One region of the Bacillus sp. F9_6S_D1_P_5 genome, then DNA from elsewhere that is predicted to be linked to it. Evidence: riboswitches for the same ligand, from Rfam matches in the RefSeq annotation. Region 1 holds a riboswitch; the other holds the start of a gene.
What was found. A riboswitch is a leader RNA that binds a small molecule or an ion and turns the genes downstream of it on or off. The one in region 1 is predicted to bind preQ1.

Region 2: it holds a riboswitch for preQ1, as region 1 does, so the genes downstream of both, ACUXEY_RS13190 (QueT transporter family protein) here and queC (7-cyano-7-deazaguanine synthase QueC) in region 1, are expected to answer to the same signal.

What each region holds. Positions count from the first base shown of each region.
Region 1 is NZ_JBTREW010000020.1:32,837-40,393, forward strand. It holds gene queF (preQ(1) synthase) at 1-117, opposite strand, end outside; gene queE (7-carboxy-7-deazaguanine synthase QueE) at 136-852, opposite strand; gene queD (6-carboxytetrahydropterin synthase QueD) at 845-1,336, opposite strand; gene queC (7-cyano-7-deazaguanine synthase QueC) at 1,336-1,998, opposite strand; PreQ1 riboswitch class I at 2,092-2,135, opposite strand; gene kinB (sporulation sensor histidine kinase KinB) at 2,343-3,551, shown strand; gene ACUXEY_RS21560 (DUF6254 family protein) at 3,563-3,679, opposite strand; gene ACUXEY_RS21565 (DinB family protein) at 3,780-4,313, opposite strand; gene ACUXEY_RS21570 (M3 family oligoendopeptidase) at 4,453-6,147, opposite strand; gene ACUXEY_RS21575 (MarR family winged helix-turn-helix transcriptional regulator) at 6,308-6,754, opposite strand; gene ACUXEY_RS21580 (DUF3149 domain-containing protein) at 6,949-7,557, shown strand, end outside.
Region 2 is NZ_JBTREW010000009.1:99,888-107,444, reverse strand. It holds gene ACUXEY_RS13215 (cysteine hydrolase family protein) at 1-334, opposite strand, end outside; gene ACUXEY_RS13210 (DUF6123 family protein) at 518-778, shown strand; gene ACUXEY_RS13205 (DMT family transporter) at 781-1,686, opposite strand; gene ACUXEY_RS13200 (reverse transcriptase-like protein) at 1,700-2,086, opposite strand; gene ACUXEY_RS13195 (aldose 1-epimerase family protein) at 2,156-3,028, opposite strand; PreQ1 riboswitch class I at 3,161-3,205, shown strand; gene ACUXEY_RS13190 (QueT transporter family protein) at 3,212-3,697, shown strand; gene ACUXEY_RS13185 (ribonuclease H family protein) at 3,849-4,508, shown strand; gene ACUXEY_RS13180 (zinc-finger domain-containing protein) at 4,521-4,697, shown strand; gene ACUXEY_RS13175 (DUF2564 family protein) at 4,731-4,979, opposite strand; gene cspB (cold shock-like protein CspB) at 5,099-5,296, opposite strand; gene ACUXEY_RS13165 (YqcI/YcgG family protein) at 5,560-6,288, shown strand; gene ACUXEY_RS13160 (LysE family transporter) at 6,358-7,047, shown strand; gene ACUXEY_RS13155 (cytoplasmic protein) at 7,067-7,360, shown strand; gene ACUXEY_RS13150 (sterol desaturase family protein) at 7,444-7,557, shown strand, end outside.

The sequences.
Region 1 (7,557 bases):
TGGATGATTGTTATCAAATACCTCTAAAATGTCTGGGCTATACTCAAATAAATATTTTGTATTTTGATTTCCTAATAATGTTACATCTTTTAAATCTTCATCTAATCTTCCTGCCATTTTAAACATCCCTTCTCATTATACTCCGCGTTTATTTCCCCATACTAACGCATGAAGCTGCGGCAATACTTTTGCATTATTCATTTCTTTACAGTTAACCGCTTTTTCAATAAGCCACTCATACTTATCCAATAGCTTTTTAATCAACATCGCATCATCCACAGTTTTTGTATCATCATTCCCTACTTGTAAGAAGAATGGTACATCTGGATAACGTTCATGCATCTTAACTGCATACTCGAAGTCATAATCGTCAAATACTACTACCTTTAAACTAATATCTTTTCCTGCTAGTTTCTGAATAATAGCATCTAACTTCTGAAAATCAGTATTCATTGCCGAACTTGGTGGTTTTGGAGAAATCGTTATCTCATCAATTTGAAGTAACCAATCTTGCCATTTACTCCCTTGCGTTTCGATTGCCGTTCGCATTCCATTCTCTTTTAATATAGAAAGGAGAAACTCAATATTTTTCAGCAATGCCGGATTTCCACCTGAAATCGTAACATGAGAAAAATTTTCCCCACCAATTTCTACAAGCTCATTCCAAACTTCCTCTGCTGTCATCTGTCTAATTTGATCTTTAGCCGATCCATCCCACGTAAAAGCAGAATCACACCAAGCACAGCTATAATCACAGCCAGCTGTACGGATAAACATCGTCTTTTGTCCTACAACCATTCCTTCACCTTGAATAGTCGGACCAAATATTTCTAAGACAGGGATTTTACTCATCGAGCATCCACTCCCGTCTTACTTCTGCATAACTAGTCGGAGTCTCAAATAGACGAACAAATTCAACACGAGCTCCTTTATATTCGTTCACACGATTATCTTTTGTTAACGCTTCTGCCATCTTTTCATAAATCCAAACGACCATATTTTCAGCAGTTGTATTCATCGCTGGTAACGTTTCGTTTAAATAACGATGGTCTAAATAAATTTCTATTTCATTCTTCCAAATTTCTTTTATATCTCCAAAGTCAATCGCAAGACCTATTTCATTTACATATCCACTAATCCCAAATACCACTTTATATGTGTGTCCATGTAAGTTTTTACATTTTCCTTCATAACAGTGTAAATGGTGGGCTGCATCAAAAGTAAATTCCTTGCTGACCATTACTCGTTTATTATGATATTTGAGCTGTTTACGCTGAATATCCTTGTCCATTTTTTGCAAATTTTCTACGATGCGAAATCCAAAGAAATTATCCATTAGTTACTCGCTCCTTCGCGTTCTTGTAGGTACGTATCTAATCCTGCTTTACGAAGTTGACATGCTGGACATTCACCGCAACCATCACCAATGATTCCGTTATAACATGTTAATGTTTTTTCTCGAACAAACTCGAATGCTCCAAGTTCATCTGATAATTTCCATGTTTCCGCTTTATCAATCCACATAAGTGGTGTATGAATTACAAACGGATAATCCATAGATAAATTTAAAGTAACGTTTAACGATTTCACAAACACGTCACGGCAATCTGGATAACCACTAAAATCAGTTTCACATACACCCGTTACAATATGACGTGCTCCAACTTGTTTTGCTAATACAGCAGCAAATGATAAGAATAGTAAATTTCGTCCATCTACAAACGTCGATGGCAATTCACCTTCTTCATGTGTAATCTCCATATCCGTTCTCGTTAACGCATTTGGAGCAAGTTGATTTAATAGACTCATATCTAGTACTGTATGTTTAATTCCTAGCTCTTTTGCAATTTCCGCTGCACAATCAATTTCTAGCTTATGACGTTGATTGTAATTAAACGTTACAGCCTCTACTTCTGCAAACTGCTCTATTGCCCAAAATAAACATGTCGTACTATCTTGTCCTCCACTAAAAACAACAACTGCTTTTTCTTTTTTCATTTCACTCATTCTCCTTCTCTACTACAAATAAGAAGAAAGAACGTTCTTGAACTGTCACAATAAAAAAACAAAACAATACCTAAAGATATTGTTGTTTCCATAGTTTTTTATAGAGGGAGTTCGCGAACCTCTCCCGCGCATTGCACGGAATTCCTTCTTTCATTGACAAAGCTTATTGTAACATATTGTATACTACCAGAAAAAATTTCTGATTTTTCCGCTATTTCTCATTTCATTTCTTTCATTTTATAGTATGATTAATTTAATATGAGAAGAGAGGAGGCATCCCACTGAAATCCTTTATTATTTATCTCTTTTTAAATATATTATTCATCCTTGTTACAATGCTCGTATACCATTTATTTTGGAATCAAAAAGGGAAACGCTCTCCTAAATTAAATTCAGCTATATTTATTGTATTATGTTGCCTCGTTACTATACTATGTATCACTTTCGCAGCAAAAACAGATTATGGATTTCAATTTGATATGCGTCATATCGTATTAGTTGTCGGTACATTAACCGGAGGTCCTATTGCCGGTGGATCAATATTAGTGGTATTAAATATATACCGCTTCTTATTAGGAGGAATAGGTGTTTTCCCATCGCTTATCGGTTCTATCCTTCTATTTATTGTTCTACTATTTACATACAAATTTTTCAATCGAACTTCTAATCGTATAAAAATAATACTTGCTATTATTTACAGTCTCACATACGGATTTAGTTGGATACCTTTCTTCCTTTCAAAGGTTACAAATAAGGCTGATTATATACCACATATTATTGTGTATGAGTTATGTACGATACTTGGTACCATCCTTATTTTATATTTATTACACATATTACAAACTCAAGTTCGTCTACAAAACGAACTTATGAATGCTGAAAAATTTCATTTAATTGGTGAAATGGCAGCATCCATCTCTCATGAAATTCGCAACCCATTAACTTCAACGAAAGGATTTTTACAACTTTTACAATCAGATACATGCACTGAGCAAGAGCGAAAATTATATATTGACATAGCCATCAACGGAATCGAACAAGCAAACCACGTTCTTACAGATTATTTAACCTTTGCAAAACCAAGTATTGAAAAAGAACAAAGATTACAGTTAGAAGAAGAACTATTACATGCATTATCGCTAATTACACCGCTTGCTAATTTAGCAAATGTGCGTACTCATTATATAAAGCAAAGTACTTCTTTTTTTATCGCGGGAGAAAAACAAAAACTAAATCAATGCTTGTTAAATATTTTAAAAAACTGCATTGAGGCCATGCCAAAAGGCGGTGATCTTTATTTCACATTAGTTCCTGATCATAAGCATATTCAATTATATATAAAAGATACAGGAGTTGGCATGGATCAAGAACAAGTAAAACGCCTTGGATCCCCTTTCTACTCAACAAAAGACAAAGGTACTGGTCTTGGAATGATGGTCGTATTCAGCGTTATGCAAGCTATGAATGGAAAAATTGATATTATAAGTGAAAAAGGTACTGGTACAACCTTCTTATTAACTTTTCCACTCATACAAAAAACGTGATGAGTATTTCATCACGTTTTTTCTGTTCCTTCAACTAATTCAGCAAAAGCTTTCACTTTTCCATGTGGTTTTTGATTTTCTTTACGTGCTTTCCACGCGCGCTCTTCTTCTTTCTTTTTCTTGGACATACTTTTCAACTCCTTCTTTTCTTTCTCCATGTAGTATTCCAAAATAAGAAAGAAAACTATGCACGTATCAAAAAAGAAGTGGTCTCCCACTTCCTTCTGATTATCGTTGCAAAATTGCGTGTTTCGCCTCTTTTAACTGCGTAAGATGTCTTTGTTCATGCAAATCAAGAAATTGAACCCACTGATACAAATTCAAATCATTAAAAATAGGATGCTTTAATCCATTTTCAAATAGATCTTTTTCATCTATCACACTATGAAGTGCGTGTAATAGTTCTTGTCGTGAATGTTCTAGTAATTGAATTCCTTGCTGTTTTTTCATTAACGTTTCTGTTGGTTGCATTTGCTGAGGAGCTTCTCGTTTATATGTGCGATCAAGCGTAAGTTGGAGGTCTTTAAATGGAGTCGTGTTTCTTTCATTTTTTTGTAAAGCATATACAAGGGCAGACGTCACTGATTGTTCAACTAAATGCAAATGATGCAAAATTTGAATAATACTCCATTTATCACGGCGTGGCTTTACATTCACCTCTGTATCATTTAACATTTCAATTTCTGATAATAGCGTGCTTCGAGTAGACTGTAATGAGTTCACCAAACTTTCTAAACTCACATCCATATTAGATTGAAGCATACTTCTTTCCCCCCTTTTTGTTGGTGAAAAGAGGTGCTCCTTATTAGAAACACCTCTTTAGTATTCTGAATTTTCTTTTATTATCTCATCATTTTCGCTTTATGTCGATGTTAAACATGTGAAAAAAAGCGCATGTTTTTTACAATTTTGTGTCGTCAATTGCATGTAGCCACGCTTCAATTTCTGTAATAACACTTTTCACACAGCCTTCAGCAAATGGAGATGTTAAATTTGCAATTTCTACTAATTCTAAGAATGATTTACTTCCACCTTGTTGGCATAGATTCACATAATCTTCCCACGCCTCTTGTCTATTATCTCTTGCACGTTTCCAAAATTGCAGTGCACAGATTTGAGCTAACGTGTAGTCGATATAGTAGAACGGCGAGCTATATATATGCCCTTGACGTTGCCAGAATCCACCGCGCTCTAAATAATCATTATCCTCATAATCACGATGCGGCAAATACTTTTTCTCTATATTACGCCATGCTGTCTTACGCTCTTCTGGTGATGCTTCAGGATTTTCATATACATAATGTTGATATTCATCAACAGATACACCATACGGTAAAAACAGAAGTGCTGAACTTAAGTGAGAGAAGTAATATTTATCTGCATCTTCTTCAAAGAATAGCTTCATCCATGGCCATGTGAAGAATTCCATACTCATAGAGTGAATTTCACACGCTTCATATGTTGGCCAATTATATTCTGGAATTTCAAATTTACGACTCTCGTACACTTGGAAAGCATGGCCCGCTTCATGTGTTAATACGTCAATATCGCCAGATGTTCCGTTAAAGTTTGAGAAAATAAACGGTGCTTTATAATTCTCAATATATGTACAATATCCACCGCCAGCTTTTCCTTTTTTCGCAACTAAATCTAATAAATCATTATCTAACATGAAATTGAAAAATTCATCTGTTTCAGCCGATAACTCTTTATACATCGTTTTCCCATGATTAACAATCCAATCCGCATCTCCTTTTGGAGTTGGGTTACCTGTAGGGAATTCAAAGTTTTCGTCGTAATACGCTAACTTCTCTACACCGATGCGTGCTTGTTGTCGTTTTCTTAATTCCGTCGTAACAGGAACGATATAATCTAGCACTTGCTGACGATAATTCGCCACCATTTCCGCATTATAATCTGTACGGTACATTCGTGCATATCCAAGTTCAACAAAGTTTTTGAAACCTAAAGATTTTGCGATTTTCGTTCTCACTTTAACAAGCTCGTCATAAATACGATCTAACTCTTCCTCATTCTCAGCTAAAAATCCGTAATATGCTTCACTTGCTGCTTTACGTTCAATTCTTTCTTTCCCTTGCATAAATGGAATAAGCTGCGATAATGTTCTTTCTTCTCCTGCAAAGTCAATTTTGGCAGATGCTAATAACTGCGTATATTGTGAAGACAATTTATTCTCTAATTGTAAATCTTTCACGACTTCATCAGAATATGTTTTTAAATCACACTCCGCAAGAGCAAATAATTGCTTCCCATAATACTCTTCTAATTCTTCACGGAATGGAGAATGTATTAACGCATTATAATACTTTGTACCATATCCTTGTACAACTGGAGAGAATTCATCAAAGAAATCCTGCTCTTCCTTATAAAAAGCATCTGTCGTATCAACAGAATGACGAATGTAACAAAGGTTCCCCATTGTACCGAAGTCATTGCGAATTTCGTTAATTGAATTGATGACTTGTTTTTGTTCTTCTACAGTTTTTGCGTTATCAAACTTCTCTAAAGCAACCGTAAACTTCTCTTTTAATTCTTCAATATTTGGCCGTTTATATTCATAGTCTTTAAATGACATGAACGAGCCTCCTCTCCATTATATGCATCCTTACTATAATTCAATGCTTACTTACAAATCTCCTCTTATTCTACAGCAAAATACGGCATATACTGTCATCATTACATATAAACAAAAAAGCTTTGGATTTCTTTATCCAAAGCTCCTTTGGAACATATTATTACTTTTCATACTTTCCAATCTTTTTTAATAGATCAAGTAATTCATCCTTTTCCTCTTTCGTTAACATTTCAAACGACTGATGTATAACTTGCTCATGCCCTGGAAAAATAGAAGCAATAAAGTTCTCTCCAGACTCAGTTAATTGTGCATAAATAACACGTCTGTCATTCGGGCACGGAATTCTCTTTACTAGTCCCTTTTTCTCTAGCTTATCTACAACATATGTAATGCTGCCACTAGCGATTAAAATACGTTCACCAATTTGCTGAAGTGGTTGACCGCCTTTATGATATAGCAGTTCTAATACAGCAAATTCAGTTGGATTTAACCCGTTACTTTGTATAGATTTATTTGTAGTATCCATAACAGAACGATGTACACGAGATAAGGCAATAAATACTTTTAGAGATTGAGAAATATCTTCTCGTTCATTATTTGATGTCATACAACTTTCAACCCTTCACTTAAATTCTCAGTAATAAAAAGAAAAAATAGCTTAGTACTTCATGTAATTTCCGAATGAGTGTTCACTCATTCATTTCCTCTCCCCAAATATATTATGAATGATTCTTGAATAAAAACATGACAATTTTAACATAGTTTATATATAATGATAATAAAAAAGAAGGAGTACCAAATTTGAAAGTCAAATTCCACAGCATAGTTTTATATATAGTGCTTGTTATCCTACCAACGATAGGGATTGGTGCTACATTTTATTCCTATCATTCGTATAAAATGAAGCAGGAAAATAAACTATCTGCTCACACGGTTCTCTTTTTATATAGAGACTATTTAGATCATCACCTTGGTGAAGCAATTTCTGCATTAGAAATGCTATCAAAGGTCGTAGGAACCGAGACTGGAAATATAAATGGAGTGAAACAAATTGTACATGATACAGATGGAAACGATGCCCGTTTTTCTGGATTATATTATGCTACACCAAAAGGCATCATTACAATCGCATCGGAAGGCGACCGACCACCTGTTGATGTCTCAGATCGCAAATATATTCAAAACGTATTACAAACGAAGAAAACAACTGTATCATCAGTCATTACAGATCGTGTTCTTGGACATCAAGCCATTATGATTGCTTCTCCCATTTTCAATAAACAGAAGGAGCTATCAGGCTTATTGTTAGCAAGTTTACGATTTGATTACATTTCATCATCTTTAAATGCTATTAAACCACAATACCATTTTGAAGTAACTGATAAACATGATGTAGTTTTTTTAAATGAT
Region 2 (7,557 bases), on a different contig from region 1:
CTGTTTTACATCCACCGATAACGATATGGCCAATCTTCTCTTCTTTTAAAAGTTCAAGTAAAGAAGTGCCATAGAATGCGTTCGTTGCTGCTTTATTAATAAGGATTGCAGACTGAGGTACTTGAATTTCATTATGTACTTCAAATCCCTCACCGCTACCAGAAGCAACATCGATATCTCTTACGAAAACAATAAGGGCATTTGCATCGATTGCTTTCTGCACAGCTGTATTTAGTGTGGATAGTAACTCGGTTTTACGAAAAACTGCATTTTCTTTTTCATTTCCATCCATTAACTCTTGTTGCGCATCAATAATTAATAGTGCTTGTTTCATTTTATATCCCTATCCCCTTTAATATAAAATAAGTTACCAGTTACATATTCTTTTATATTGTAAGGAAATCCTCTATCGTCTACTTCGGATAGATTTACAAAGTTGTCATATAAATTTCATTCTCATAGCTTGTAAAAACATGTATGATAGGAGATGGAGAATTTTTGAGTAGGTGGGAATAACATGCAAACAATAGAAGATTATCTTTCATTCTTACATACGAAAGGATTTAAATTGTCAGAGGAAGCACAAGGGTTTATTATGTTCGGACAAGGATATACTGGTGCATCTGATGGAATTGTGAACGCGGCAATAGAAGCGACAATTAAACATCAGTTTCAGTTTGATGGGAGTTATTTTGTTGCGTTATTAGAACGATTGAAAGAAGAAGAAATTACAGATAAAAAAAGCGCTAAGGCTTTTATGCGGAAGTTACAAGCGTAACTTCACGCAGCCTGCGCTTCTTTTTTTGTTTTGGAAGGTAACTCAACAAAAACCATGCCTAGGAAAATACATAGACATCCGATAATAGCAGAAATAGAAAGTTGTTCGTTTGCAACGAGAACGCCTGTTAAGGCAGCGAAAACGGGCTCCATTGCGAAAATAATGGCTACTCTCGTTGGAGATGTATGTTTTTGCGCTGATGTTTGAATGAAAAAAGCAATGGATGTTGCGAATAGAGAAGTTAGAAATAGGGCGAATAAAAAGGAAGAATTCGTCCATAGTGCTGCTGAAAGTAATTTTTCCCAATCTTCAAACAAAAAGGCGCAAATAGAAGAAAACATACCGACAGCTAACACTTGCGACGTACTTAACAATAAAGGTGATATTTTCTTAGAGAAGAAGCCATTAACAAGAATATGAGCAGCGAAAGCAACCGCGCAACCGAGAACGAGTATATCTCCAATGTTTAATTGAAATGAATCACCAGCTGTTAATAAGTATAAACCTGCTGTTGCTACAGCAATGCCTATTACGATAAAAATAGTAGCTTTTTGTTTTAAAAAGATAAAAGACAAAATAGGTACCATAACGATACTAAGCCCTGTTAAGAATCCTGCTTTTGAAGAAGTTGTATAAAGTAAGCCGAATGTTTGTAACACATAGCCAACACATAAAAAGAATCCAACGATTAATCCAGCAAGGCTACTCTGTTTTATATCTTGTTTTGAAGTTTTTTTTGCGAAAATCATTTGAACGAATAATAAAATAATTCCGGCGAATAAAAAGCGAATACCATTAAAAGTAAATGGACCAACGAAAGACATAGCATTTTGAACGACAACAAACGTAGCTCCCCAAATAAAAGAGACAAATAATAAAGCAAGAGGAGCAATCCAATCTTTTTTCACACTCATACCCCCGTTAATTTTGTAAGATAGCCTTTCTAGCTAACTCATCAGCAACTTTATTTTGACTACTTGGAATCCACTTAATAAAAAAGAGGTCGAAATTTTTTATGTACTGCAGTGCTTCTTCTAATAAAGGTGCAAACATTTTATTTTTTGCGTATTCTTTTTCGACAGCTCGCTCGACAAGTTGCGAATCTGTACGAAAAGAGACAATGTTATAATTATGCTCCGTGCAATATTTTAATGCCGCAAGTAAAGCGTGGTATTCTGCTTCATGATTGGACATTGTCCCGAGGGGTAATGATAATTGTACAGCTGGTTGAACCCCTTTAATAAATACTCCCGCACCAGAAGGACCAGGATTTCCTTTTGATGCACCATCAATATATACTTCAATCAAAATGAGAAACCTCCAAATGATAAGATGATCCCCTACTTATATGTTTCTTTGAAGTAGGGGATAGAGTAATTAGCCGATTGTAATGCTATAACGACATGTAAATGTTTCATTCGCTTGTAAAGATTGAATTCCTTTTTTTTCCTTGAAATCTTTTGCTGGAGTTACTTCATCGGCAATTCCGTACCAAGGTTCAATACATAAGAAAGGTGCATTCTCGCCTGGTGTCCATACGCCGACAAATGGGAATCCGTCAAATTCTACTTTTACAAATTTATTATGTTTATGAGAACGAATAGAGATTTCATCCGTGTTCATATTTTCAAAAATAAGTGCATCATTTTTAAATAAATCGTATGTAAGTGGTAATTCATTCGTATTTTCAGCGATTAATTGTTTTTTGCTTGAAAGGTAAGGTCCTTCTAATACGCTTGTTTCTATGCGTTCAGAACCATTAAAGGATAAATGATAATCTGTAAATGATTCACCCTCTAATAACGGGAAGTTGAAACCAGGATGTGCTCCGATTGAGAAGAACATCTCTTTTGAAGAAGGATTATTTACTTCATATGTTACATGAACGATTTGTCCGTCTAGCTCATAAGAAACGAGTAATTCGAATTCGTATGGGTATTTTTTTAATGTTTCTTCATTACTAGTAACAATATAAGTGATTTTCGTTTCACTTTGTTCTTTTACAGAGAATGTAAGATCACGAGCAAAGCCGTGTTGTGTTAAAGAATATGGTGTACCATCTACGTAGTATGTATTATCTACTAATCGGCCGACAATTGGGAATAAAATGGGTGCGCGGCGCCCCCAATAAGTAGAATCGCCTTGCCATAAGTATTCAGTGTTATCTTCTTTTAAGCGAACGCTTTGTAATTCTGCACCTTTGTCAGAAATGGAAACGATCACTCTTTCATTTTGAATTGTTGCTGTCATGAAGTGAAACCTCCTAAAACTTTCATATGTTTTATTATACGTTGTCTAAAAGAAAAAAGGTAGTTCATGATAGGAATCTATTGACGAAAGAGTGTGTATTGCGTAGAATATAATCTTGTTGCTTAAAAAACGAATAACGTGGTTCGAAACCATCCCACGTAAAAAAACTAAGGAGATTTTGTCATGAATATTAGAACTTTAGTCGGTAATGGTATTTTAGCGGCATTATATATTGCTGTTTCTATGCTTATTCAGCCATTTGGCTTTACGAATGTACAGTTTCGTATTTCAGAGATGTTTAATCATCTTGTTGTATTTAATAAGAAAGCAATTTACGGAATTGTATTAGGTGTATTTTTAACGAATCTCTTTTTCTCACCTATGATCGCTTACGATTTAGTATTTGGAGTAGGGCAATCTATTCTTGCATTAGTTGCAACGATTATTTCTATGCGATTTATTAAAGGTGTTTGGGCTCGTATGATTTTTAATACAGTTATCTTTACAATTACAATGTTTATGATTGCAATTGAACTTCATCTTGCATTGGGTTTACCATTTATGTTGTCTTGGTTGACATGTGCAGTTGGTGAATTTGTTGTCATGGCGATTGGTATGCCTGTAATGTACTGGATTAATAAACGAGTACAATTTGAAAGATTTATGTAATAGATGAAAGAGCTATTCCTAAAGGCATAGCTCTTTTTGTATGTAATCATATTGAATATAATGCTGTGACTCTTGATACAATATAATAAAATAAAGTGAGGCTTTCATTAGCTGGCTACATATAAGAAGTCTTATATAAGGGGAATCTAGTATGAAATATAAAATTCATTGGTTGTATAAAACAAAGCGCGGTTTGCAGACAGAGTTAACGACAGATTATATGAACATAGAAGAAGTACTTCAATTTGCAGAGGATTTCGAGAAAACAGGAAGAGTGAAGGAATTATTATTTTACGATGAAATGGATGCAGAATGGTCATTAAAGGAAATGAAAAAGCTGAGTAAACAAGTGGAGGAAGAGCCCCAAGAAATACTCGTTTATTTTGATGGTGGTTATGATGTACAGACGAAAGAAGCTGGAGTAGGTATATGTGTATACTATAAAAAAGGAAATGCAAAATACCGAATTCGCCGTAATGCATACATAGAAGGCATATATGATAATAATGAAGCGGAATATGCGTCATTATTATATGGTATGAATATACTCGAGGAATTAGCAATTAAGTATGAAGCAGTTACACTCCGCGGCGATTCGCAAGTTGTACTGCAGCAATTGGCTGGAGAATGGCCTTGTTATGATGAGCATTTAAATCATTACTTAGATCAAATTGAACAAAAGGCGAAGCAAATGAAATTAAAACTTGTATGTGAGCCGATATCTAGAAAACAAAACAAAGAAGCACATCAATTAGCTACACAAGCATTAGAAGGAACCGTCATTGATAGTCATAAAGAAATAACCGAATAGAGAGGTGCAAAGGTGGATAAAAAGCAACTCATTACAGAGGTAAATGACTTATTAGAAACGTATTGTGAAGGGTGTTTTTTGCGAGAACATAATCGAAAGACGAATAGTAAGTATTACGCTCATTCATTTTGTATCAGGCAATGTACAGTTGGAGAAACGTTGAAAAAGTATGGAGAACAGCTGTCATGAAAAAACATCCAGAGAAAATTCTCTGGATGTTTTTTAGTGCTTCGCTTCATTTAATTGATGCTCGCATTGACTTAATTTTTTTTCCTCATTCATCAGAAACGGCTCATCTAAATCTGTTGCAACAGACTTCATAATTTCAAGCTGGGAGCGAGCGGCTTCTACAGCAGTAGTAGCATGCTCTAATGTATCTGGATCCATTGAAATTGTCGCTGATCCTACCATTTTTTGTGCTGTTTCTACACGGAATTTTACTTCTTCAAAATCATTTACTTCTGATCCCATTGCTAATTCCTCCTTTGTATATTGCGCATTTCACATAGTTTTTGCTCTGGAAAACGGAAATATACAAAGGAATAACAAAGGAGGTTACCAAGTTAGGTAACCTCCTGTCATATGTTGGATTAAAGTTTTACTACGTTAGCAGCTTGAGGTCCGCGGTTTCCTTCAGTGATATCGAAAGATACTTCTTGACCTTCTTCTAAAGCTTTGTAGCCTTCGCCTTGAATAGCAGAGAAATGTACGAATACATCGTCAGCGCCTTCCATTTCGATAAATCCAAAACCTTTTTCGTTGTTAAACCATTTTACTTTTCCTTGCATGTTACAATTCCTCCTAAAAAACATTTACGTTTTTCATTTAGTGAAATTCATTTGAAAAGATAATATAAACTAAAAATGCTATAATCTTGAATATTCTGCTAAATGATTAATTTAAATATACACGAATTGGGAGAATTTAGTCAAGTAAGCGATTTTATTTTTTGTATTTTTAAATAATTTTTCAGTCGAATTTTTAAATAGGTATAGGACAGGCCGAGTATGTAATGGTCTTAATTGAATGCTATACATAGTGAGGTGAAAGAATGAATGAGTCTTATTTATTAGATAATGATGGGATGAGAATGAGAACGGATATACCGAATTGGGTTGCAAAAGAATTTGAAAATTTTTCAAACATCGTATTAGAACCAACTTTCCCATGTTATTTTGGTTTAACTGCTTTGAAAAAGAATGAGCTTCGTTATTCCTTTCTCTCTCATAATGATTGGAGCCATTTGTCACATACAATGTTATCTTTTTTAGAATTAATGAAAGAGCGCCCAATTGTAAGAAGGGGATTTTTTCTTTTTGTGGAACCAGAATGTGAGGAACAATCACTGGAATATTATCGTGATTACTTTTGGAAATTATTACAATATTCACATGAACAAGATGACCAAACATGGCCGAAGCAAATTCCTGAAGACCCAGACCATTACTTATGGGAATTTTCATTTGGTGGTGAACCGATATTCGCATTTGGAAATGCGCCAGCTTATAAACAACGAAAAACTAGACATTTAGGAAATTCTCTCGTTATTGGATTCCAACCACGCACCATCTTTGATGGATTAGAAGGGGATCGTCCTAAAGGAGCATATTCCAGACAAACGGTCCGAGAGCGAGTTGAAAAGTGGGATCAGCTGCCGAAGCATCCTAACATTAGTCATTATGGTGATCCGGAACATCGGGAATGGAAACAATATTTCATAGGAGACGATGTAGAACCGATAAAAGGAAAATGTCCTTTTCTTCATAAGATAGAAAAGTAAGAGCCATCATCCAGGTGGCTCTTTTGTATATTTTGGATAAAAAAGGGTGTTTTAGTAGTAAATATTTTGATGAAAGCTAGTCTATTTTTAATCATTACATCATTACTTAATAGTAAAGGAAGTAGAAAGGGTAGAGCGATTATACAACAAATTGTATTAGGTATTTCATTAGCTGCACCAGTAGGTCCGATTAATATTGAAATGTTAAAACGAGGAATTGAACGAGGTTTTTGGCATGCGTGGGTTGTTGGAATTGGTGGAATGACTGCAGATATTTTGTTTATGCTTCTCATCTATTTCGGTTTATCTTCTCTGTTTATGTATACATATGTACAAGCTTTTATGTATTGCACAGGGTTTTTCTTATTATTTTATTTAGGATTTCAAAGTGTAAAACAAGGAATTTCCCACTCGAATATGGAATATAAAAAAGAAGAGGTAGGTGGGCTGAAACAATCGTTTATGGCAGGTTTTTTAATTGCGATATCCAATCCATTAAATCTTGTTTTTTGGTTTGGTATATACGGAAGTACACTTAGCTCATTGCTTACGAAGGTAACGAAACAAGAAGCCTTTTTGTACAGCCTTTGTATTATCGTTGGCATTATTTTGTGGAATTTAAATATCGCTTTTTCTGTCCATTTTGGCAGAACATTATTAAAGCAAAAAGCATTAGGCTATATAACAGCCGGAGCCGGTATTATTTTAGTAGGATATTCTATCCATTTTGCATACAAAGCTTTACAGTTGTTCACATAAGATTGAAGGGGAGATTTTTATGTATCGAACCACTATTGACGGAAAAGAAATTATTATTACGTTAGCACCAAAAATCCGAAAAGAAATTACCGATAGAAATCCACTATATGAAGCGGTATTTCATACTGCAGCAAGATTACTACAAACAAAGCAACCAACGTTTGCGGTAAATCATGAAGTATTTGGGCTCATTATTGGAGAGGTACAAAGAGGAGAAGTAACAGTGTTTGCGGTGGAACATATTATTCCAAAACAAAATATATTTGGATCGAACAATTTTTTCTCGACAATAGAGCAGCAGGCAAATTTGTAAAGTGAATAGAATAAGAATAGAAAATAAAAGAAATAGTCGTAACGATATGTTGCGGCTGTTTTTTTGGAAAAGGGGGAAAGAAGATGAAGAGAATGGGGAAAGAGTTCTTTTTACAACATGATATCGTTATTATGTATTGTATTTTATTTGTTTTCATCATTATTTTAAAAATGCAATTATTCACATGGATCAGTATG